One region of the Paenibacillus sp. FSL W8-0919 genome, then DNA from elsewhere that is predicted to be linked to it. Evidence: riboswitches for the same ligand, from Rfam matches in the RefSeq annotation. Region 1 holds a riboswitch; each other region holds the start of a gene.

Region 1 (5,962 bases):
GAAGAAGATTAGAGGCAAGCTGTTCAGTAAATTCACGGCTCCCTTGAAGCCTTCCTTTCCACCCTCGAAAGCCTGAAAGTTGGATATCATGTGGCTGAGCAGAAATGCTCCAAGCGGTATGACACCGAGTAAGGAATGCAGCTTTCTGGAATAATACCCTTTCATCTGTTGACGTTCCCCTTTCCAATGTGCAGCGTTTTCAATTTCACTCTTTCCTATTTACGGAACAATTACACTTACTTATACTGTGCTTTTCGCGTGCAACGACAAAATGTTCCCTTTTTCCACAAACGTGTGAACATCCTGTGTCATGTTTCATGTTACTCCTTTTTTTCTTATAAGGGAATTGCAATATAATTATTAATCGTTATAATCTATACGCATAAGGGGATATTGGAACACCATCCTATATATAATGGAGGAATATCATGTTCGAAGATCTGGACATGTTTGCCGTTGTGGTGGAGCAATCCAGCATCAATAAAGCATCCAAGCTGCTGAATCTGTCCCAGCCTGCGCTCTCGCGGAAGATCGCCAAGCTCGAAGACGAGCTCGGCCTGCCCCTGTTCAACCGGCGCGGCAAGCGCCTTGAGCTGACGTCGATCGGACAGATCGTATATACCTTTGCGCTGGAGCAGCGCCAGCAGCAGCTGAAGCTCATGCAGACGCTCGCCCACTATCGGGAAGGGGAGCAGATCTCGATTAATCTGGGCGCGAGCCTTACGACGCTGCAGACGACGCTGCCCCCGCTCGTCAACGCGTTCATGGAGCGGCATCCCGCCGCGGAAATCAAGCTGATTACCGGCAAAACCCATGAGATCGTTTCTTATGTAAGGGATAAACGGGTGGATGTCGGCATCGTCGCCTCTTCCATCAACCAACCGGGACTAAACTGCATTCCCCTGTTTGACGATCATCTGGAGCTCGTCATTCCCGCCGTCCATCCGCTGGCGGAGCTGGAGGATGTCGAGGTCGAGCACCTCCAGGGGCTTCCGATGATTATTTTCTCGACCGGCACCTGGTACCGTAAGCTGACGGACGACCTGTTTCACCGGTGGGGCATCATGCCCGATATTCGGATGGAGATCGATTCCTTCGAAGCGATCGTCCGCTTGATCCCGACCTGCAAAGCAGCGGCCCTGCTTCCGAAATCATACCTCCGTCCGCAGCTGCTCTCCGACAACGGGCTTGTGGACATTCACATCCCCGCGCTCATGGAGACGCGGCGGACGACCTCCCTGATTTACGGGGATGCTTCAGAGCTTAGCAGCGCCGCCCGCCGCTGGATTAACGAAACCGAGGTGCTCTTCCGAAGCCTCGCGGAAGAGAAGCAGCGAAAAAACCTGACGACCTAGAGATCGTCAGGTTTTTTTGTATTATTTCTGCTGCAGATTCACGACTTCCGTCTCAAACCGCTCCACATTGTCGTTGGAGCCGATGACGACCATAACATCGCCGGCGTTGACCACGTCCATCGCCGTCGGCGCGACGATAATGCCGGATCGCTTGTTGAGGGCGACCACCGTGACACCGTAACGGACGCGCGTGTTCAGTTCGCTTAACGTCTTGCCGTCCATACAATCGGTTACCGTCATTTCCACGATCAAATAATCCTTAGATAATTCGATATAGTCGAGCAGATTCGGCGTAACCAGCTGGTGAGCCACACGGATTCCCATATCCCGTTCGGGGAAGATGACCCGGTCCACACCCAGCTTCTGCAGCGCCCGGCCGTGCAGCACGGAAATCGCTTTGGCCACGACGGTCGATACGCCAAGCTCCTTGAGCAGGATGGCGGACAGAATGCTCATCTGGATATCGTCTCCGATCGCGACGATCCCGCAGTCGAAGTTGCGGATGCCGAGCGATTTCAGCATCTCCTCATCCGTAGCATCGGCGACCACCGTATGGGTCAGATACTCGCTCATATCCTCGACGACCTCTTCGTTCCGGTCAATGCCGAGAACCTCATAGCCTAGTTCCATTAGTTCCAGTGCCAGACTCGAGCCGAACCGCCCCAAACCGATCACTGCAAATTGCTTTGGTTTCATGTCTCTCCTATACTCCTTATCCAATAATCATTTTGCCTTCCGGATGACGATACAATTCTTTACCCTTTTTCGGACCGAGTGCATAAGCCAGCGTCAGCGGACCTAGACGTCCGGCAAACATCGTTAAGCTGATCAATATTTTGCCGAACACCGTCAAATCCGGCGTTAATCCCATCGACAAGCCGACGGTACCGAAGGCCGAGGTCGTTTCGAATAGAATCTCCAGGAAATCCGCATCCTCTGTCGTGGACAGGATCATGGATACCGTCAATACGAGCAGCAGCGCAAGAAGCGCAATCGTTAACGCCTTTAAGACCCGCTCCTGAGCGAGGCGAAACCGGAATAAGACGATGTCCTCACGCCCTCTCATCATTGCGAATACGGCCCCTACCATCACCATAAAGGTTGTCGTCTTGATTCCGCCCCCGGTCGATCCCGGCGACGCTCCGATAAACATAAGTATAATAATGAAAAATTGCGTAGCTTGCCTTAGGCCGCCGATATCAATCGAATTCGCGCCCGCTGTTCGCGGACTGACCGATTGGAAGAACGAGGCGAGCACTTTACCTCCCCCGTCCAAGGAGCCCAGCGTTAACGGATTGGTGAACTCAAAAATAAATATGATGATCGCCCCGATGAAGATCAACGCCCCCGACATCGAGAGAACGACCTTGGAGTGAAGCGACAGCTTCCTTTTTTGACGGAAATCGATCAAATCGGATAATACAACGAACCCGATGCCGCCGGATATGATCAACAGCATGGATACGATGTTTACCAACGGATCATCGACATAATCCGTGAGACTATGAAAATCACCGAACAGATCGAAGCCTGCATTGTTAAACAGCGAAACGGAATGGAACACCCCAAAATAGAGGGCTTTTCCAATAGGCATATCCCATGCCCAGCGCAGTGTAAACAGTACGGCAGCGCACGCCTCGAAGGTCAAGGAATAGATAAACACCCGCCGGATCAAACGAACGATCCCTTCGATGGAGGACTGATTCATCGCTTCCTGCAGAACAAGCCGGTCCTTGAGCGATATCCTCCGCTTGAATACCAGGGCGAACAGGGTTGCCATCGTCATAAACCCGAGCCCGCTGAGTTGAATGAGCAGAAGGATCACCGTATGTCCGAAAGCACTGAAGCTTGTGCCTGTATCCACGACAACAAGCCCGGTCAGACAGACGGCGGAAGCCGCCGTAAACATGGCGTCAATCCCGCTGATCGGTTCGCCGGTCCTGCTGGATACGGGCAGCATGAGCAGAATGGTACCGACCAGGATCGCCGCCGCAAAACCGAGCGCAAGGATCTGCGGAGGTGACAGCTTAAGCCACTTCATTTTTGAGTTCAAAGTTTCACCTTCTCCAAAAAAATCAAAGAAAAAAGACACTGGAAAACAGTGCCCTTCACGGTCTGGTTCCTGTGCAACAGCCTACGAGGTTAGCTGACGGATTCGGGCATTATCACAGGCCGCCCTATCCATGATCCGAAAGAGATCATGAAATTCACCCCAATTACATGGTTCCCCCGTTCTCATTACGAAATTCGGCTGGTTTATTCGGTTCCTTGAAGCATGATGTGATTATAACGCAATCCGGAAGCGAACCCAACGTCGTTTTTTTACCAAAAAGTCTTTAAATGAGCGCGAATTGGGCATATTCAAGAGTACAAGGATATGGTTCTCTAACGTTTTCGAAACCTTTCATTCATTTTCAGCGTTTTATTTCATTATTGGCCCTTTGGGATAAGCAGGGCTTGTTCTTCATATGTATGTTATATTGACTCTATGATCCGCTTTTTGCGGGGCCGGTTATTCATATCGGAAAGCACTAAAATTAAGAGGAGGAATTTCATGAACCGTGCCGAAGAGCCCCTGAAGCTGACGCCTAACCTAAAGAAGCTTATCGCACCGGCCATCATCGGTCTGATCCTGTTTCTTATATTCCAGGTACTCCCATCCACTTCCTTCGAGTCGACCGATACGCCCTATCCGCAAATCATTTCCAAGGATGAGGCTGCGCAAGCGGCGTCACGGTTCGCTCGCGAACGTTTAGGGTTTCCTGCTTCCGAAGGGCAAGACCCCCTTGTTACATACCAGTCCAACTCCGAGCTGTACGGATATTTGGCCAAGGAAAAGAAGCTAAAGGAGTATAACAAGAATTACGAAGCCAAATACCCATATGACGTATACCGCGTCCGCTTCACCTTGCCGGGTGGCGATGCGCTGAACGTGGATGTGCATATGCAGAATGCCGGCATCGCGGGATTCTCCTATGATTCCGCCCGCTCCAGTTACGACAGGATCGAGCTGAATCAAGGGGAGGTCCGGAAGCAAATGCTGCTTCTGGTTGAGGAAGGCATGACGCTGGCCGAGAAGCAGGCGCTCGCGGAGCCGTGGCTCAAGTGGGCCGGATACGATGCGACGCAGCTGCAGCTTTCTACCCGGGAAGGCGAACCTAAGCTGAGATATACCGTCACGGAAGCCGCCATCGGGGATTCGAGGCTGCAGCTGGAGTTTACCTTTGAACATGGGACACTGCGTTCCTTCGAGCCCGCGTTCTCGGTTCCGGCAGCGCATGCTGCCTATGTGAACAAGCAGACGCAGGATGCAACGCTGCTGACGCTGGTCGGGTACGGTTTGTTTACGCTTGTGCTCGGTATCCTGGCCATCGTCTACAGCGTCAAGACCAGAGCCTATACCTCGTTTAAGCGCGGTATCCTGCTGTCCGTCCTGTTGTTTGTCATCCAGATGCTGAATACGTACAACCTGGTTCCGGTCTTTAAGGCACAAGGAATGTCCGAGACCGGCATCATCGGGATGATGATCTTCTACGCCATCTACTCCCTCGTCTTCTCCGCCCTGCTCTATTTCTCGCTTGTCGGCGGAAGCGGTCTATGGCGAAAGGAAGACGGGCTTAATCCGTGGCCGCGTGCCAAGGAGCCCGGGTACGGCCGCTATGTCTTGGAAAGCATGAAGGTGGGCTATTTGTGGGCCCTCATTCTGCTCGGCATTCAGTCCTTGATCTTCATCGCGCTCGGCCTGACCTTGAACACCTGGTCCACGACCGATGCCTCGCAGTCGCCTTACAACATGCTCTATCCATGGCTGTTTCCGCTGATGGCTTGGCTGGCAGGCATTTCGGAGGAAGCGGTATACCGGCTGTTCGGCATTAGAATGGTGAAGAAAATCGTGCGCAGCACCTTTGTCGCGAGTTTGATCACCTCGATCATCTGGGCGCTAGGCCATACGCTGTATCCGATTTACCCAGTCGTATCCCGCCCGATTGAGCTGGTCATTATCGGCCTGCTGTTCAGCTATATTTTCCTGAAATACGGATATATTGCGGCCATGTTCTCGCATGTCGTCTTCAACAGCATTCTCATGGGAATCAGCCTGGTCATGCTTCAAGGGGCCCCTAATGTGCTAATCGGCCTGTTCTATATGGTGCTGCCGGCAATCGTGGCTTACGTGATCTATCGCTTGAATCCAACAAAAAAAGAGAAGCCGTATGTCACGACTCCTCATCACGAAGGGCATTGAGTATATCTGTAGCTAATTTTTCACCGATCGAAAGGGGCTTAAAGTCTTCGACTGAAGCCTCTTTTATTTTTTTGATCGAGCCGAAATGCTTCAGCAGCAGCTTCCGCCGCTTCTCGCCGATGCCCGGGATCGAGTCCAGCTTGGACGAAACCATCGATTTGCCGCGCTGCTCTCGATGGAAGGAGATCGCAAACCGGTGGACCTCATCCTGGATGCGCTGAAGCAGGTAGAACTCCTGGCTGTCCCGCGGCAGGGACACCGGCTGCGGCGGATCGCCGACCATCAGCTGCGCCGTTCTATGCTTGGCATCCTTCACAAGCCCGCAGACCGGAATAAACAGTCCCAGCTCATTCTCCAGCACATC
Region 2 (5,962 bases), 1.1 Mb from region 1:
AGCGTCTCATTCGCCTTAATCTGTGCCTGCTTCGTTCGCTCGCTTACGGCGGGATGCGGTACCTGGATCAGGTCATCGGCGGGAGCGTCGGCCAGCAGCCGGAATTCCGTGCCTTTGATGACGATAAGATTATGCCGCAATCCTTCTACCCGGAACGTTACATCGCCGCCGTAGGATTTACGAACGACCAAGTCTCCCAAGTTCATCACAACATCACCCCTACCCTATGGTATGGGCTAATGGAGCCATTGGTTCGTCATGGCGGCAATTTTCCCTCAGGCGGCTTGCCTTGACCTGATTGAATATCCTAAAGCCATGAACAGACCACACTTCGTTCCGTTTCTAACGAATCCCCGCCTCAAACAGGACATTGCTCAGCCGTGCGTACTCCTCGATGCTCAGCGTCTCTCCCCTGCGCTTCGGATCGAGCCCCGCTTCCTCCAGCAGCTGCTCCAGCCGCTCGCGTCCTTCATCGGCGAAGAACCGGCTCTTCAGGTTGTTGGCAATCGTCTTTCGCCGCTGGGCGAATGAGGCTTGAACCACCTCGAAGAAAAAGGACTCATCCTCAACCGAAACCGGAGGCTCCTCCCTTACCGCGAGCCGAATGACGGCCGATTCCACATTGGGCTGCGGGATGAACACGGTATGCGGAACGATGCAGACGAGCTTCGGCTCGCTGTAATATTGAACTGCAATGCTGAGGCTTCCGTAATCCTTGCTTCCCGGCGCTGCGGCCATCCGCTCGGCGACCTCTTTCTGAATCATGACCACAATATTCTCCAGCGGCAGCTTCTCTTCCAGCAGTTTCATCAGAATAGGGGTCGTCACGTAATACGGCAGATTGGCGACAACGCTTACCTTCCCCACCTCCGCGAAATCCTGGCGGAACAGCTCGTGCAGATCCACCTTAAGGACATCTCCATGATGAACTTTAACGTTATCGTAAGGCTCCAGCACTTCCTTAAGAATCGGAATCAGGCGCTGATCGATCTCTACTGCGGTAACGGCTCCGGCCATCTGAGCCAGCTTCTCTGTTAACGCCCCGATGCCGGGACCGATCTCAAGCGCACCTTTCTCTTTATCAAGGCCGGCCGCCTCCACAATCTTGCCCAAAATATTCTGGTCGATCAGAAAATTCTGTCCCAGGCTCTTCTTAAAGGAAAAGCCATGGCGGGCAATGATCTCCTTCGTGCGTCTAGGTGTCGATATATCTTCCATCCGGTTCATATCAGCTTTGGCCTCCCTCTTCCAGCTGCGCAAGCGCCGCCAGAAACTCTTCACGCGATATTTGAAACATCGCCATACGTTTATGGAACTGCTTGGAGTTGCAATACCCGATACCCAGGACATTTCCCATGAACATTCTCCGGGCTGCAGCCTCCGGATGAGCCGTCAGCCCCGCATCGATCATATCCTCCAGGCTGATCTGACTCTCCGCCCCCTCAAATGAGGTGTGGACGCGATCCAGGGCATGACGTATAGCCTCCGGAGATGCGTTCTCGACTCCGATATCGCCCTTGCGCGTCGCATCCGCCTCCGGTATGAAGGCGTGCTTGCAGCCGGGGACATGACGGTCGATGATCTTGCGAATCCGTTCCCCTGCATGATCGGGGTCTGTCAGGATAATAACCCCCCTGCGCTCCTTCGCGAGGGCAATACGGCGCAGCGTATGCTTATTAATAGCAGAGCCGCCGGTCTCGATCGTGTCGGCATCCACCGCACGCTTGATCGCTACCGTATCGTCCCTGCCTTCAACCACAATTACTTCTCGGATCATAACGTTCTCTCTTCCTTCCCAAAAGGACACATACCGCCTGTCCGACCGTTCTCCTTGAATCGGCATCGGCTGAAACCATACGGCGTATTTTTTACATGATGGCCCCAAAAATGCGACCAATACGCCGCAAAACAAAAGAAGAGGAGTTTCTCCTCTTCTTCATTATGATCTATTATAAGCTAAATTCGTTAGCATTAGAATGGCAATGTCATTAGAAATTGGGATTCATTAGTTCAAATCAGGCTTTACGGGACCGATCACATAAACGGTGCGCCCCGATTTCCGGCCAAAGTTCATGGCCGCTTTCAGCGAATCGTAATACACATCAATTTTATGTCCCTTAATCGCTCCGCCGGTATCCTCTGCACGGCGGAAGCCAATGCCTTCGATGTACACCCACCAGCCGATCGGAATGATGCTCGGATCAACTGCAATCGTCCGGCCCTCGGTTACCCGTGTTCCGGAAGCCGTGCGGGTTCCGATTCCCGCCTGCTCAGCGGAATATGCGGTCATTGAAACATTATTCAGCACTTTCTGGTATTTGAAATCAACACCCGCTCTGGAGATGACGTTATTCTCCGTCGCTTTGGCGGTGGATACCTTTCTAGTGCCCGTAAGCTTCGCTGGGGCAGACTTCACATTTGGAGTCGCTGCCGCTTGAAGCACGACAGGCTTCTCTACCTTCTTCGTGCCTACGGCAATAATTTTGTCCTTCGTCTTACGCTCGACCTCTTGCGAGACCTTCGTCTTGGATACGAGCTTGCCGTTATGGTACACCTTCTCGTAGTGATGAACGAGAACGCCCGGCTCGCCCCGCTGAATGACACGGTTATCACCGCGCTCCAGCGACGGATCCGCAGTCTTGATGACGCGGAACTCACGGTTCTCCTTCTCCGATACGGTCTGCTTCGTAACCCGAACGATTTGAATGTCCATATCACTGGTAAGCTTGGTGTCCTGTGACGGCTTTACTATATCTTCACCCTTGATCGTAATGCCAGCTTCTTTGAGTACACTATCGACCGTGTCCTGGGTCGTGAATATGGTTTTGGTGGTGCCCCCTACTGTTACTTTAACTGGGATTGCACGGTCAATGATAATCCGGTCCCCATCCTGGATCGTCCCGTTTAAAGGCATCGAGACCTGATCCTGCGGATTCAGCGTGATCGCTTGCTCATCCAGCAATTCCTGAAGCAACGATCCTCTGGTTTCTACCGTGGTTACGCGGCCATCGACCACAATTTGAACTTGCTTGCCCGATTGATCATGGATAACCAGCGATACGAGAAGTGATACCGTAACAGCCCCCATGGCGCCGAGCATCATCAATTGACGCAAATTCTCATGCTTCCATCGCAATGCGTAAGACATGCTGGATGATTGTGATTCATGGGTTTCTTCAGGTTGAAAAATGCCCACTATTCCATCCTCCTTCATAGTCCCGCCGTCTTAGGTAACGCATGAATGCCTTTGACGTGACTATAGCAGTTATTCTCGCAAGGCGTGCTGCTATCTATCTAACGCCCTGCGTCAATCCCCGTCTTCCCGTTCACCACTAGGAATCACCTCCTGTTTACCAACAGTATGACGACACCTTCTCCAATATTCAAAAATAAAAGAAGCCAGCGTGAAAGAGTACTAGAGGCTCTAACGTGGCTTCCTGATGATTGAAATCATGGAAATGGTATGCACGAGAATTCCCCTCTTACTTCGCTTACGGAGTTAGCTGTCGGGTTCGGACGTAAGAGAGACGCCCTAGATCCGGTCGCCCGCTCATGGCGAGGACCTTCACATTCACCCCAAAGACCCGATAAAGAAATCATATACGGCTCGTGCACGACAGTTTACCATGCACGGCAGTATCGGTTCCCCCGTTCCCCAGACTTCGGAGATTAAGCGAGACGGTTCATGAAATATGATCGCTGAAGTTTCAGCTTGCAAACTTGCAGCTTCTTATCACTGAAAAGATGATATCCTGTTTCCATGCAGGTTGTAAAGGAACAATCAAGCACATTTTTTGATGTAAATGGTTAAAAAATTGTAAAACAATCGTCTTTTCAGGTTAAAAAACTTTAATTAATCGCAATTCCTCACTATTTCATCGCTTTTGCTCCCGTTTTCACGAAATGCCAAATCGTTCCAGGGCATTTTTAGTGGTAATTTGGACCAGTTCATCGAAGGACATGCCTCGAATTTCGGCTGCCGTCTCGGCCACCAATTTCACATAAGCGGACTCATTTCGCTTCCCTCGGAAGGGGTGTGGTGTCAGGTAAGGCGAGTCCGTTTCAATGAGCAGACGATCGAGCGGAACCTTGGCCAGAACCTCCTTCGGCTGCTTGGCGTTTTTGAACGTGATCGGCCCGCCGAACGAAATATGAAAGCCCATATCCAGGCATAGCTTGGCCGTTTCCCAGCTGCCTGAGAACGAATGCATCACGCCGCCAACCTCATGAGCCTTCTCTTCCTTCAAAATCTTCACGATATCCTCATGCGCATCACGATTATGAATTACAATCGGCATACGGAGCTCCCGGGCCAGTCCGATTTGGCTGCGCAGCACCCGGTGCTGCACCTCCTTCGGAGACGTATCCCAATGATAATCGAGGCCGATCTCCCCGATCGCAACGACTTTCTCATGACTGCAGAGTGAAGCGATCCATTCCAGGTCGCCCTCCTCCATCGTGATCGCATCCACAGGATGCCAGCCTACCGCCGCATATATAAAATCATACGTCTCCGCCAACTTCATCGTGGTCGGAATCGTTTCACGATTAAATCCGATATTGATCATCCGGCTGACGCCGGCTTCAAGCGCCCGGGCAATGGTTTCCTCCCGGTCCTCGTCGAATTGGGGAGCATCCAGATGGGTGTGTGTGTCGAACAGCATATTCTCTCCCACTCCTTTCTTGTCGATCCTTGATCGTATCTTATCCAGCATAATCTTTATCATTCAGTTCTATGGTTGTCCATTATCAATGCCTCGTGCGTCCGGCCTTGAACCAGGTCCATCCATGATCCAAGCCATGGTCCATCGAATATAACGGACTCATCCCTGCCTGCGAAATAAATCCGCAACTTCGGCCGGCATCCGGTCAAGCAGCGGCTCTACCCTCTCCTCTGGGTAATATAGATAATTCCGGCCCTTATGGATCCCGCTAATGGAGCGTACGATATCGGACACCTCGGAAATTTCCCGAAGTTGGTCATGCCGGTCCAGCAGCAGAATTTGCTTCTCGTTCAACGGCATGCCCGAATGAAACTTATCATAAGGAAGATCGGTCGGAAAATCAATCTCCACATCATACGCGGGATCAAGACCCGCCTCCCGAAACGCCTGGCGGATGGCGTCGATTGTCTCCGGATTGCCGGTGTCGATTTCTATATATTTATAGAGCTTCCGATGGATGAATCGGCCGCATAATTCGCTAAGGAGCTGGTCTTGCTCGGCCGTCCATTGCAGAAACGCCGTTTGAATGAGCGCCTCATCCAGCCGCAGATACTCCTGAACGGTCAAGCGGCCTTCGAACAGAGCCGGCAGCGGTTCGATCATGAACTGAAACGCATACCCTGCTTCATAGAGCTCCTTCGCCCGGCGGAAAATCTGGCGCAGTATGATTTCCGAGCTTCTTGTTACCGGGTGGAAATACACCTGCCAGTACATTTGATATCTGGACATGAGATAATCCTCTACGGCATGCATCCCCGATTCCTTCACAACGATCCGGTCCCGGTGCGGCCGCAGCATCCGCAGAATCCGGTCAATGTCGATCGTCCCGTAATTGACGCCGGTGTAATAGGCATCGCGCAGCAAATAATCCATTCGGTCCGCATCCAGCGGACTCGTCACCAGATTCATCACGATCGGTTTGTCATACGTCTTGCGGATGACGGAAGCGACCCGCTCCGGGAAGTCCTCCCCCAGCTCCAGGAGCACCTTGTTCACGCACGTATCGCCGAGCAAGATCCGGCATGTCCAATCCTCGTGGTTCATCTGAAACGCCTCTTCTATAGAATGGGAAAATGGTCCGTGCCCGAGATCATGCAAGAGCGCTGCACATAGGGCCACTTGTCTCTCTTCCGCAGGCCAATCGGAGTATCCTCTTCGCTCGAATTGCGAGATGATTCTTCTTGTAATTTCATAGACACCCAAGGAATGGGAGAATCGGCTGTGCTCTGCGCCATGAA
Region 3 (5,962 bases), 1.2 Mb from region 1:
CCCGTTCATTCCAGGTAAGCACCTCAAGATCAATCTCGTCCGAAGGCCGGCGCCGCTTCGCCTCATCCACAATTGCCTGCACGAACCGTTTACCCATTCCCCGGCCGCACCAATCAGGCCGCATGCCCAGGCCTAGACGCGTAACGCCTGCCATAGGGAAAAGCTGGGCAAACCCCCAGAGCTGATCCTGCTCATCCAGCACGGACAGGTATTGCTGCAGGCGGATGCCGGGATCCCCGAATTCCACCCCTAGTCCCTTCATCTGCTCCCAAGGAAGAAAGCCATATATATTATAGGGCGGGGGATAGGACCAGGTGCAAATTTCAGCGGCATGGGCTTCCTGCATGACCACGGTATGAAACGAGGGTAAATTCGCCTCCATCTAAATACTCCTCTCATTCAAAACAATTCCGTTAGAGAGAGAATACATGCTGCTGAGCGGGATTGCAAAGATAATAGCGCAGGGGGAAACGAAACTGAAGCTAAAAAATTTTCGATTGTTTATTCGTATTGCTGTTTAGGTTAATTCTGGAAGGGTAAATAAAATGTAAGCGCTCGGATTGGCCGAATCTTGTTGGTGGCTTTGAGCATACAGAATGGAAAAAATATTTTTGGATTTTCCGAAAAACATAGAACTTTTCCATGGCCAGAAACGTTATAGAGGTATAGACGAAAAATTATAGAAAAAAAGCCGCTGGGTGAGATCGGCACATCTCATGCTCCAGGGCTTATGGACATTCAGAAAAATTACGGTACAGTCAATTAATTGTAGTTCACGGCAAGGGACTTGTACGTGCTTTGGCTCATGATTCTCTTCGCGCCTACATAACGCTTCGCGTAGTAGCTCTGGCTGAGCGGGCTAACGATGACGCCGCGCGAGGAGGAAGAATGGGCGAACTTCCCGCCACCGACATAAATGCCAACATGGGAAACGCCTCTGCCGGAAGTATTAAAGAATACGAGATCCCCGGCCTTCAGGTTGCTCTTCGATACCGCGGTACCTACCTTGTATTGTGCTGCAGAAGTGCGCGGCAGGGTGAGGCCCAGCTTCTTGTAAATATAGCTGGTGAATCCGGAGCAATCAAAACCCTTTGTAGTGGTTCCGCCGGTTTTATAAGAGACACCGATGGTTGGTTTGATAACGGTATTCAACTTGGAATCCGCGAAAGCGCTACCGGTTCCAATCGTGAGCGCAAGGGCCAAGCCTAAAGAGATGGCTGTTAACTTCTTCTTCAAAACAAAAAGCTCCTTCCATTGCCTGCGAGGTTAGCTTAAGGGTTCGGTTGAAGGTCCCCTATGATCCCTCTCTAGCGAGATCAATTCACCCAAAACGGATCCCCCGCTTCCCGTATGAAGACGGGAATTCGGCTTTTAAAAGATGTCGATGAACCCAATATGACGTTCCAACATGTTAACATGATGACAATAGTTACAATAAAAATGACAAAGTTGTTACTAACATATTCGTTATTTTAGCAGAGTATTAACAATTTGGCAAACGAGGAAAGTTGTTTTTTTAACAAAAATCCCTGTCCACATTGAAGTGGGACAGGGATTTTGTATAAATATGGGAGGGGAACGTTGAGGATTCCGGTTGGATGTAGAAGTTATCGTTCGAAATCTATCCTTTTCGGAGGCTGCTTTAGCTTCCGGTTACAAGCTTTTTACCACATTTAAACGATGTATGGTTGTTAATGAAATGTAACTTTTGTAACCGTTATGGATTTGAAGCTACGGACGCTCTCCATAAATGATATTGGGAAGAAATTCCCCATATTTGGAAGAGCCCGTTCAGGAAATAGGAGGCTTGCTGAATGATGAGTCCGATTAATCCCGCCCAGAACAGGGACGCCGAGCTGAACAGCAAGAGAATGACAAATGCGGCTCCACCAACAGTAATGGACAGCAGTACGGCCGTTCCCAGCTTGCGTATGAGCGCCGTGACGGATGCGATCATACCGAGCTCTCCGGTATGCCCGAACTGCATATACAGCAGCACAAGGCGAATAACATAGGTATAGAGGAACCAGGCCGCCACGTAAGGCAGCACCCGGAGCAGCTGGGAAGGCTCCTGAATGGAGCCGAGCAGTGCCGGAAGAGCCTTGGGAATGATCCAGTAACCCGGGGCAACCGTAAGAACAAGCTCGATGAGATAGAACACCGTTACCGATTTCCAATGCTTCCGCATGCCGATGAAGAAGAACAGACCGCGTTCGCCACGGGCCTCCTGGTGGAGGTTGTAGAAGATGCCGGCGCGAATCAGCGGGGTAAGCACCATGCGGACGAGGAGCAGAGCGGCAAGGATCCAGCCGTAGGTATGAACCGTATTGCTGAGTGACAAGCTCATTTCGCCCTCATAGAAGAACAGGAGGCGGCTCAGCTCGTTAGGAGCCGGATCCGGGTACCGCATCAAAAGCGGGACGACGGCGGATTTCACGAGCCTGTACAGACAGTAGCCCCAGAGAAGACGGTACAAGAACAGTAGAATGGAGACGTATAATTGATCTTTAACACTGATCCAGCCTTGGCCTGCATAGCTTTTCATGTGCTCCCCCCTCACCACGACATGCTGCCGAACAGCGTCTCCACGAGCTTGGTAATACCGAGATTCCAACGTGTAACGACTTTCGGATCCATGCCAGCCTTCATATAGTTATTCATGTGTTTATTCTCCAGCATGATGGTATATTTCGGATCCACCATGGCCCAGGCGAGCGGTGTATGGTATTCCAGCGTATAAGTTACTTTGCCGTTCTTGCCGCTCCATGTTCGCTCAACAAGCTTGCCATCCTCAAAAGCGAACACAATCGGCACATCGGTAACATCGCCGCCCTTGCTCGTGATGTTTACGGTCGAAACAAACTGTGGGTGCGCTTGTGAGCCTTTATTTTTGGTTTTGATCTGGTCGATCGCGATGTCAGCCATTTGGCTGCCGTAAACGTACTGATCGAAATACGACTGCCATGAGGACTGGGTAACCTGTTCAACAACCTTCTGGAAGTCCGTCGTTGTCGGATGCTTGAAGCGGAATTTTTTGGCGTAGGTCATCATGATTTTATCCATCGTCTTGGATCCGACTTGTCGCTCGATGCCCTGGAGCACCAGCTTGCCGCGTGTATAGACGTTGAGTGCGTAATTTTCATGCGAGCTGTATTTCCAGGACTCCATCTTAAGCGGTTCAGGCGACGTAATGGATGCGCCTTGCGCTGCGGTATTGGATGTAATTCCGTACTGCTTCTCCATGACCTTCTCCTCGGCATAGGAAGCAAAGGCCTCGTCCAGCCATGCCTCTTCGAATTCGTTATTGGCTACGATGCCGTAGAAATATTGGTGGGCGATTTCATGGATGACGGTCCGCTCCAGCTCATATCCGGGCGAGTCGTTATTGGCTCCGAAGGCGGTGACGAGCGTCGGGTATTCCATGCCGCCTGCACCGTTGCCGGAATAAGGCGGGACAACGATGGATAATGTGGAGTACGGATAGGAGCCGTACCATTTGCCGAAAGAGGACAGCGCCGTTTTGGCTGTATCAAAATAACGCTCCTTCAAATCCTTATGAGCAGGATCAAGGTACAGCTTGATCCGGACGCCAGGGATACCCGGAGCGGAGTAAGCCTCTTCCGCCGTCACGAAGTTCGGCGAGGCGGCCCAGGCGAAGTCATGCACGTCATCCGCATAGAATTGGTAAATTTTCTCGCCATTTGCTTTCTGCGCAGGCTTGGTCGGGAACCCGGTAGCGGCTACGATATAGTCCTCGGGTACACGAATCCGAACGCTATAGATGCCGAAGTTCGAGTAAAACTCCGAATTGCCGTGATACTGATGTAAGTTCCAGCCTTCCTGGGTTCTTTCCCGCGTGCCGGCAGGCTCGTATACCGATATCTTGGGAAACCACTGGCCAGCCATGACAAAATCCTCGGTCCGGCCCATGCGCGCGAAAATCTTCGGCAGCTCTACCTCAAACTCCAAATGCAGGGTTATACTCTCTCCGCCTTTTACAGGCTTGGGCAACCGGAGTTTGGCAAGACTTTGATCTTTGATGTTCCCGTCATCCGGCTGAACAAACTGCAGTCGTTGCGTCAGGCCCAGGCCCTCGGTCGTTTTCACGTTCGTAATCTTCATCGACCCATAGCCGTTCTCGGGCATCGGATCGGATCGAAGCCTGCCTCCGGACTCCTTCATGAACGTCGTTTCATCGGATGCAAAGGCGTTCGGGTATAAATGGAAGTAGAGCTCATTCACGCTTCTTTTGCCAGGATGGGTCCAGGTGACGGTCTGCTTGCCTTTCAGCTTGTTTTGTTCAGGCTCGTACCTTACATCCATGTGGTATTCGACCAGCCGGTCGCTAAGCGCAGGGGCCGGTGCATCAGGCTGAACCTTTGGAGGTGAAAGCGGGGCCTTCTCCACGGCAGAGACGGAGGGCTTGCCCCCATTCGGAGCAAGCGCCGACAAGGAGGACCCTTGATTAGAAAGAAATATTGGCATCGATCCTGCAAGCAAACCCAAGGCGAGCAGGGATGATAGAAAGACTTTGGCACGTGGTGGGACCATATCGAATAACCTCCCGTTGACAAGCATCTACAGCATGTATATGTTTGCTTTTGGAGGATTATTAGTTAAAATAAAATTATTGGGACAAAGGTAGTTACGATGCAGCCGACAGGCTTTGTCGGCTCTGATATAGGAGGTTTTGCGGCAATGGAGAACGGGAGTCAGGAACAGGGCGCTAAGAAACAGATCGCGCTGAACATTATTAACAGCAAGAGCAAGCATAAAGGGTTCGGTGCAGGATCGATTGATTTGAACAGCCTTTCGCCAGTCATTATCGATAATGGCGAGGCCAAGGTGGATATCGGGGCCATGCATGCAAAGAGCAAGGTGGAGCGGGGCATCCGGTTTACGACGGACCGGGACGAGGTGCCTAATGGCCGTCAGGTGTGGATCGTATGGGTAGCGGTGGACCGCACGGCTGAAGGCCAGCATTACGCCGGTGCGACCGCTTGCGAAATGTGGATCGATCAGGAAGCGCGCAAGGGCTGGAAAATCCTCGCCGATCATGTGAACAAGATGGACGCTGCGCTAAAGCGCCGGATTATTCTGGACGGACTTGGCGATGTAGAGAAGAAGGCGCTGCGCGAGCTGCTGATTTCCCGCAATGAGGAATGGTGGAACGCATCCCCGGATGAATTCAAGGAAGCGCTTCGGACTAAGGAATAATTACATTGCCTTGAAAAGAAAGTTTTAGGATTAGAACGCGAAGAAAGACCGGTCAAGATTCGAGGGAGGAATCTTAACCGGTCTTTTTGTGCTGGCGTGTTTAGTTATCGGATTCATTAGAAGGGCAGAGCATATGTCAGGTTCTTCTTGATATCGAGAAACGGATTGTCATATTGCAGCGTCAGCTTGCCGCTCTTATAACCGACAAACGTCAGACCATCACCGATGAAGCCCACCTCATTCGGCGGCATTTCCCCGATGGCCTTGATGCTTTCCTCATCCAGAATCTCAGGATAAATCAGCTCTGCTTTCGTGCCAGTCGGGTTAACGATGTACAGGGTTGCCTTCGTATACGGTCGGACGAGCAGGAAGTCCTGTTCGATCGCCTCCACAGTGAAATCATCCTTTACGCCTGTAAGGGCGGCGAGATCATAGGTTTTGACCGTCTTGCCGGTCGGATGAACGAGCTCCAGCTTGCTGCCGTTCATCATGGCGATATTTCCTTTATAGCCGGTAACGTTCGGCTCGTAGTTAATGCCCGCGAAGTTGGCATTCTGGGTTGCGGCTGTTTTGATGATCTTCTGATCCCGAATGAGTACACGGTATCTAGCTTCATGGATATGCGGCTCTCCGTACGTGTTATAGATGTCGGCCACGTACGTATTGCCATTTACCTTATGCGCATCGATCTCAAGAATGTCGATATTTTCAATAGACACCTTGCCTGCTTTTACAGGAACCGTTC
Region 4 (5,962 bases), 1.5 Mb from region 1:
CGAACAACCCGTTATCAGTACGGAACGTTCCTGGGGTCTCCGGCACCCACTGTTTCCGCATCAGCGATCCGCCGACCGCCAGCAATGCGATCATCGAAATATAACGGCCGAGCAGCATGACCAGACCGGTTGTTACATTCCAAAACGGCGTGTTATCGGCAAGCCCTTCAAACCCGGACCCGTTGTTCGCCGCCGAAGACGTATATTCATACAACACCTGGGAGATGCCGTGGAACCCTGCGTTCGTAATGCCTGATTGACCCGCATCGGTCATCAACGCAAGCGCTGTCGGTGCCAGGATGATGAACGGGTGCACCAGGATCACGACGGCGATCAGCTTCATTTCCTTCGCTTCAATCTTCCTGCCAAGAAATTCGGGTGTTCGTCCGACCATCAGCCCGGCCAGGAATACGGCCAGAATCGCGTACATGAGCATGTTCATCAAGCCGACGCCCTTCCCGCCGAAGACGGAATTAAGCATCATTAGCGCTAGCGGCGTGATGCCCCCAAGCGGGGTCAGGGTATCGTGCATGTTGTTGACCGATCCGGTCGTGGCCGCCGTCGTGACGGTCGTAAACAAGGAGGATTGCGGAATGCCGAAGCGGACCTCTTTGCCTTCCATGCTGCCTTGGGACGAATCAATCCCGAGCCGGTTCAGCGCTGGATTCCCGCTTGATTCGGCCGCATAGTTCAGGGATAGAAAACCGATGAACAGCGTCATCATGACAGAGAACACGATCCAGCCCTGCTTGCGGCTCTTGGCGAACAATCCGAACGTATAGGGCAGGGCAGCCCCGAGGCTCCACATGCACAATATTTCGATCACGTTCGTCAACGGGGATGGATTCTCGAACGGATGCGCGGAATTGGCTCCCATATGGCCGCCTCCGTTCGTTCCCAAGTGCTTGATCGATTCAAGCGCGGCTACCGGGCCGACCGCAATCTGCTGCTCTGATCCCGAAAGGGTCGTTACGCTCATGGTCGGCTTTAACGTCTGCGGCACCTGCAGTGCCACCAGCAGCATGGCAATAAGGAAGGCCGCCGGGATAAACACCCGGGTCATGGCCTTCACGAAGTCTTCGAAGAAGTTGCCGACCGTAGCGCCTTTCGTCGTCACGGCCCGGATAAAGGCGATGGCAACGCACAGCCCGGTGGCGGCGGACGTGAACATCATCATCATGATCACGGCCATCTGGGAAAAGTAAGAGAGGCCCGACTCCCCGCTATAGTGCTGCAAGTTCGTATTGGTCATGAAGCTGATCATTGTATTGAGCGACAACGTCGGCTCCATGTTCTCGATGCCGTTCGGATTCCACGGCAGCACCTGTTGAAAACGGAGGATGGCATACCCTGCTCCGACCAGGATGATATTGGTGAGCAGGAAGCTGAGCGCATAGCCCTTCCAGCTCATCCCCCTGCGTTCCTTGAGTCCGATGAGGGCAAATATCGGGCGTTCCGCCCAGGAGAACCATTTGTCCGTGCCGCCGGGTTCATTGCGAAACACGAGATAGAGGTAGGTTCCAAGCGGCTTGACGAGCAGCAGCAGAACCAGGATGACGATGGCGATTTGTACGATGCCCATGATAAGCGGCTTCCTCCTTTATGTTGGAATCCTAAAATTTTTCGGGATGAATCAGCGCATAAACCAAATATAAAAATAACGCAGCGGTCAATATCAAAATCAGCGTCATGGCCTGTCACCCTCCGATTCTTGAATAACGCGGCCGCACCAGCTTATGAACAGCCGGAACAGCCCGTAGGCTGCACCTAGCAGAAGCAGCATATATACATCCTGCATTGTTATCCCTCCTTGGCGGTAAGCCGTAAAAACAGCTCTTTCCGGTAGCTAGTCTAAAAGCGCGGCGATCAGGAAATCGACGCGGTCATGATTCGTGTGCAGCACGACATCCGCGCCAAGCCCTCTGTAAATCAGTCTCGGATTGCCGGAATTTGTAATAACATAGATCGAAGCCGAGGTCCATGTCCGGCATATTCGCAAGTAGCGGCAGCAGAGGTTCAAACTGTTCTCGAACAGAAACACCTTGCCGATCGGCCGTTCGGGAAGCACCCAGGTCTGCTCGTCTCTCGTGTCGAGCATGATGACATCCTTGCATCCGAGCCTGCTCGCCCTCTCCCCCTCTGCAGGGTTGTTTGCCAGAACGGCGAACGGGATCTCCCTTAAGAGCAATTGGCGGATGAATGCCTCTCCGGCCTTGGTCGGCGCGGATATCAGAATCGTGTCTTGCTTTTTTTCCATACGTTCTCCTCCTCGTGTCCGTCGGAGAAGGCAACAAAAAAGAAGCCTCGGGAGGAGAAGAACTCTTCCCGCGGCTTCTTCCTAAAGGCACGGCGAAAAACACCGCGGCTTCGTCAAGTCACGACAATCGTTGCCTCTCTCGATACGCTTACGAGGTTAGCTGACGGATTCGGGCGTGAGAGTCGCCCTACCCATAGACCGTTATCTTGTCTATGGGATTCACCCCGGAGAGAACGCGCGAAATCGCGTCTCCCGATTGGTTCCCCCGCTCCTTTTTCATTCAAGGACTCAGCGAAAATGAATCTAGCGAGCTGCATGTATTCGGTTAATGGTTGACCCTGATGTTTTCGAAAACTGTCAAAGCGGCCCGGCCGAGGGTCAAGCGGTGAGAGGCACTTGACGCAAGTACGAGCCGAAGGACCCCATAGCGGTCTCCGGCATACGCGCTTTTTTCCGATGGAAGGCCGCAGCTCCCACACTGGCCGGCTTCCACGGCGGTATCAGGCCGCCCTGCCAGCTTCCGGAAATCATCCGGTCAATTCATAGTTCGTATCATACGACCGGCGATTCGGGAAGTAAATGCAGACGAAAACCCGTGTAACGTATTATGGAACAGGTGCAATCCGGAAAGTCCTCTTCATCCCCGATTATCTTCTCCATACTCGATATCCCTCTCTATTTCGCCATTTCTTAGCAATAAAGCGATATAAGGCGATGGAATGGCAATAATGAATGCCATTCCCAAATGTACGCGCTTTCCTTCGCTGTTTTCACGTTTTTTCAGAAAATAACGGCCACAAATCGGAATTTACTTTTTCCGACCTTTCGAACCGTTTCCCCACCGAAATCGCCAGCGGTATTTCGCTTCCCAATCACTTGAACATATTCCTCAGCACCATCATCAGATTGGCCGGCTTCTCTGCAATGCGGCGGGTAAAATACGGGTACCACATCGTGCCGTACGGCATGTAGCATCTTATTCGATAACCGTCCTGCGCTAGCCGGGCCTGGTCCTTCATGCGCAGCCCATACAGCATTTGAAACTCGAACGCATCCTTCTTGATCCGGTTCTGCTCTGCAAATACTTTGACCCAATCGATGATGTTGTTATCGTGGGTCGCGACAGCGGTATAGGCTCCTTGGTCCAGCTGAAGCTTGATTAAATTTTTATAATTGCCGATGATCTCCTGCTTCTTCTGATACGCAATCGTTCCCGGCTCCTTATAAGCTCCCTTGACCAGCCGGAGTTTCACCCCTTCCTTCATTAGCATCCGGACGTCCTCCTCCGACCGGTACAAATAGGCCTGGATGACCGTTCCCACATTGGTCAGCCCCTCCTTATGAAGCCGCAGCGTCATATCGATCGTGGCCTGCGTGAATAGCGAGTCCTCCATGTCCAGCCGTACGAAGTTGCCATGCCTTTGGGCCGCCCGGACCACCGTTCTAATGTTCTCGTATGCTGCCTGCGGGTCGAGCGCCAAGCCCATCTGCGTCGGCTTCAGGGATACGTTCGATTGCACTCCCCGGTTGGCGATGCCCTCCACAAGCCGAATATACTCCTCCCGGTAGGCCGAAGCCTCCGTCAGCGAAGTAATGCCCTCTCCCAGATGGTCCAGCGTTACCAGGATTCCCTTCCCGTTCAGCCTTTCGATCTCATCGAGTGCCTCTTCCAGCGTATCTCCCGCAATGAATCTGCCCGCTAGTTTCTTGCCGTAACGAATCGAAAGCCATTTCACCAGCCGGTTCCCCGACACCGTCAACACGACTTTCCGGTAAAGCTCGGTCCCGTCCATGCATGCCTCACCCTCTTCTCGGAGTAAAATGCGCTCTACCTTAACTCATATGCAAAAAAGGTCGCATCATGCGAAGAGGACATTCCTTCGGCTTGGTGGGAGTTTCCGCTAAAATGGAAAAGCGACTTCGGAAGGGAAAGAAACACACGTTAAAAAACGCTCGGAGAAATCTCCGAGCGTCCAAGCGCGTTTGTTCATTGCTGACGTTACGGCTGTGCTTCAAGCAATTCTATGGTTCACGCCCCAATCTGCACTTGAGGGAGCGCCTAGCCTCATTACTGCCCTTCCCTTGCCTGACCCGTAATCGGCTTCAGCCCCGGGTCTCCAAAGGATACATTGAACGATTGGGCCAAATGAAGCCCGTCTTCTGTAAAGTCAGCCTCCACGGTCAGGCGGAACGGCGTCTCGACCGCTCGAAGCGTGATCACCAGATTGCCGTTGTCATTCCACGTCATGGAGGAGCATACCTTGCCCTCCTCCATCCGGAACAGTCTTGTCGTGCCTTCCACCCATGCGTTCCGGCCAAGCGTGAGCGATTCGAGGCCGTAGTGCGCTTCGATCTCCAGCACGGCTTCTTCCTCCGAGAAACGAACGCAGAAGGTACGGAGCTTCTGCTCATTCTCCTCGAGCTCGAACACGATTCCGGAAACATCCTGCTCCCGCGTGGAGGAGGCCGCGAATTTCGGCGGCTGCACATTCAGCGCTCCGAGCGTGCCGGAGAGCGAGGCTTCCGCTCCTTCATCCGCCGGTAAAGCATCCGGCTCAAAGGCCGGCACCAGATGCTCCCATATGCTGTTCAGAACGGCCTGCATATCATTCAAGCCCGAGGTGATGGCGATCACCGCTTCCAGCTCCGGGTGAACGATGCAGTATTGGCCGAATGCGCCGTCACCGCGGTAGGCGCCATGCCGGCATCTCCAGAACTGGTAGCCGTAGCCTTCCGTCCAATCGGAGGAGCCGTCTGCCGGCCCGTTCGAAATCTGCTTCGATGTCGCTTCGAGGACCCACGCCTCGGGAATGAGGCGCTTGTCTCCCCAAACACCCTTCTGCAAATACAGCTGACCGAACTTTGCAATATCCTCCGTCTTCAGCTTGAGTCCCCAGCCGCCGGCATTGATGCCCCGCGGACAGTTCTCCCATGTGGCCCCGTGAATGGCGAGCGGTTCGAAGAGCCGAGGCTCCAAATACTCCAGCAGCGACTGGCCGGTCGTCTTCTGCAAAATCGCCGAGAGCATATACGTAGCGGCACTGTTATACACGAAGTGGGTCCCAGGCTTATGCTCCACAGGCTGCTTGAAGAAGTCGGCTGCCCAATCATCGGATTCCAGCGGCGGTTCCGCCGCATGGCCGGTCCCCATTACAAGCAAATCCCGCACAGTCATCGCCGCCAGGTTGGGAGATGGATCTTCCGGCGCATATTCCGGGAAGAAGCTGATCACTTGATCCGTCAAGGCGATGCGGCCTTCCTCAGCGAGGAGTCCGATCGCAGTTGAGGTAAAGCTCTTGCTTAACGAGAACAGCATGTGCGGAAGCTCGGGCCCGTACGGATCCCACCAGCCTTCCGCAATGACATGACCGCGTCGCAGCAGCATAAAGCTGTGCAGCTCTAGTCCTTGATCCTGGACCGAACCGATAAAGCGCTCGATGGCCCGCGAGGAAATGCCTTGGCGTTCGGGGGTGCTTCTTGACAATGATTGAACCGTGTCCATACTCATAAAAATCCGCCTCTCCCTGTATATTGCAAGTGATCGATCATCCTGTCAGAACCATTATACACCAGATTCTGAAACCGCTTCATCATATCGAATCGGTCGAAAGCCATGGCGCTCGCTGATCTCGATCAAGTCCTCCTGCATCAGAAAGGCAGCCTCTGCATCACGCCCGCGCGCAAGCTCCTCGCCGTCGACCCAAG

Evidence for each region. A riboswitch is a leader RNA that binds a small molecule or an ion and turns the genes downstream of it on or off. The one in region 1 is predicted to bind cyclic di-AMP.
Region 2: another riboswitch for cyclic di-AMP. It lies ahead of NST44_RS04995 (ubiquitin-like domain-containing protein); the one in region 1 lies ahead of NST44_RS10120 (TrkH family potassium uptake protein).
Region 3: another riboswitch for cyclic di-AMP. It lies ahead of NST44_RS04650 (C40 family peptidase); the one in region 1 lies ahead of NST44_RS10120 (TrkH family potassium uptake protein).
Region 4: another riboswitch for cyclic di-AMP. It lies ahead of NST44_RS03335 (hypothetical protein); the one in region 1 lies ahead of NST44_RS10120 (TrkH family potassium uptake protein).

Annotation. Positions count from the first base shown of each region.
Region 1 covers NZ_JBBOPV010000001.1:2,290,864-2,296,825, reverse strand. The annotation lists gene NST44_RS10135 (succinate dehydrogenase cytochrome b558 subunit) at 1-165, opposite strand, end outside; gene NST44_RS10130 (LysR family transcriptional regulator) at 429-1,355, shown strand; gene NST44_RS10125 (potassium channel family protein) at 1,377-2,051, opposite strand; gene NST44_RS10120 (TrkH family potassium uptake protein) at 2,068-3,396, opposite strand; cyclic di-AMP (ydaO/yuaA leader) riboswitch at 3,472-3,618, opposite strand; gene NST44_RS10115 (CPBP family intramembrane glutamic endopeptidase) at 3,910-5,598, shown strand; gene uvrC (excinuclease ABC subunit UvrC) at 5,570-5,962, opposite strand, start outside.
Region 2 covers NZ_JBBOPV010000001.1:1,163,005-1,168,966, forward strand. The annotation lists gene yabG (sporulation peptidase YabG) at 1-206, opposite strand, end outside; gene rsmA (16S rRNA (adenine(1518)-N(6)/adenine(1519)-N(6))-dimethyltransferase RsmA) at 343-1,227, opposite strand; gene rnmV (ribonuclease M5) at 1,229-1,777, opposite strand; gene NST44_RS04995 (ubiquitin-like domain-containing protein) at 2,006-3,196, opposite strand; cyclic di-AMP (ydaO/yuaA leader) riboswitch at 3,473-3,686, opposite strand; gene NST44_RS05000 (TatD family hydrolase) at 3,897-4,664, opposite strand; gene NST44_RS05005 (HD domain-containing protein) at 4,824-5,962, opposite strand, start outside.
Region 3 covers NZ_JBBOPV010000001.1:1,088,793-1,094,754, reverse strand. The annotation lists gene NST44_RS04655 (GNAT family N-acetyltransferase) at 1-382, opposite strand, end outside; gene NST44_RS04650 (C40 family peptidase) at 763-1,236, opposite strand; cyclic di-AMP (ydaO/yuaA leader) riboswitch at 1,241-1,380, opposite strand; gene NST44_RS04645 (hypothetical protein) at 1,718-2,545, opposite strand; gene NST44_RS04640 (M1 family metallopeptidase) at 2,557-4,551, opposite strand; gene NST44_RS04635 (YwhD family protein) at 4,699-5,217, shown strand; gene NST44_RS04630 (copper amine oxidase N-terminal domain-containing protein) at 5,334-5,962, opposite strand, start outside.
Region 4 covers NZ_JBBOPV010000001.1:783,109-789,070, forward strand. The annotation lists gene kdpA (potassium-transporting ATPase subunit KdpA) at 1-1,582, opposite strand, end outside; gene kdpF (K(+)-transporting ATPase subunit F) at 1,614-1,691, opposite strand; gene NST44_RS03335 (hypothetical protein) at 1,847-2,257, opposite strand; cyclic di-AMP (ydaO/yuaA leader) riboswitch at 2,387-2,561, opposite strand; gene NST44_RS03340 (proline dehydrogenase family protein) at 3,130-4,050, opposite strand; gene NST44_RS03345 (serine hydrolase domain-containing protein) at 4,326-5,765, opposite strand; gene NST44_RS03350 (ChbG/HpnK family deacetylase) at 5,820-5,962, opposite strand, start outside.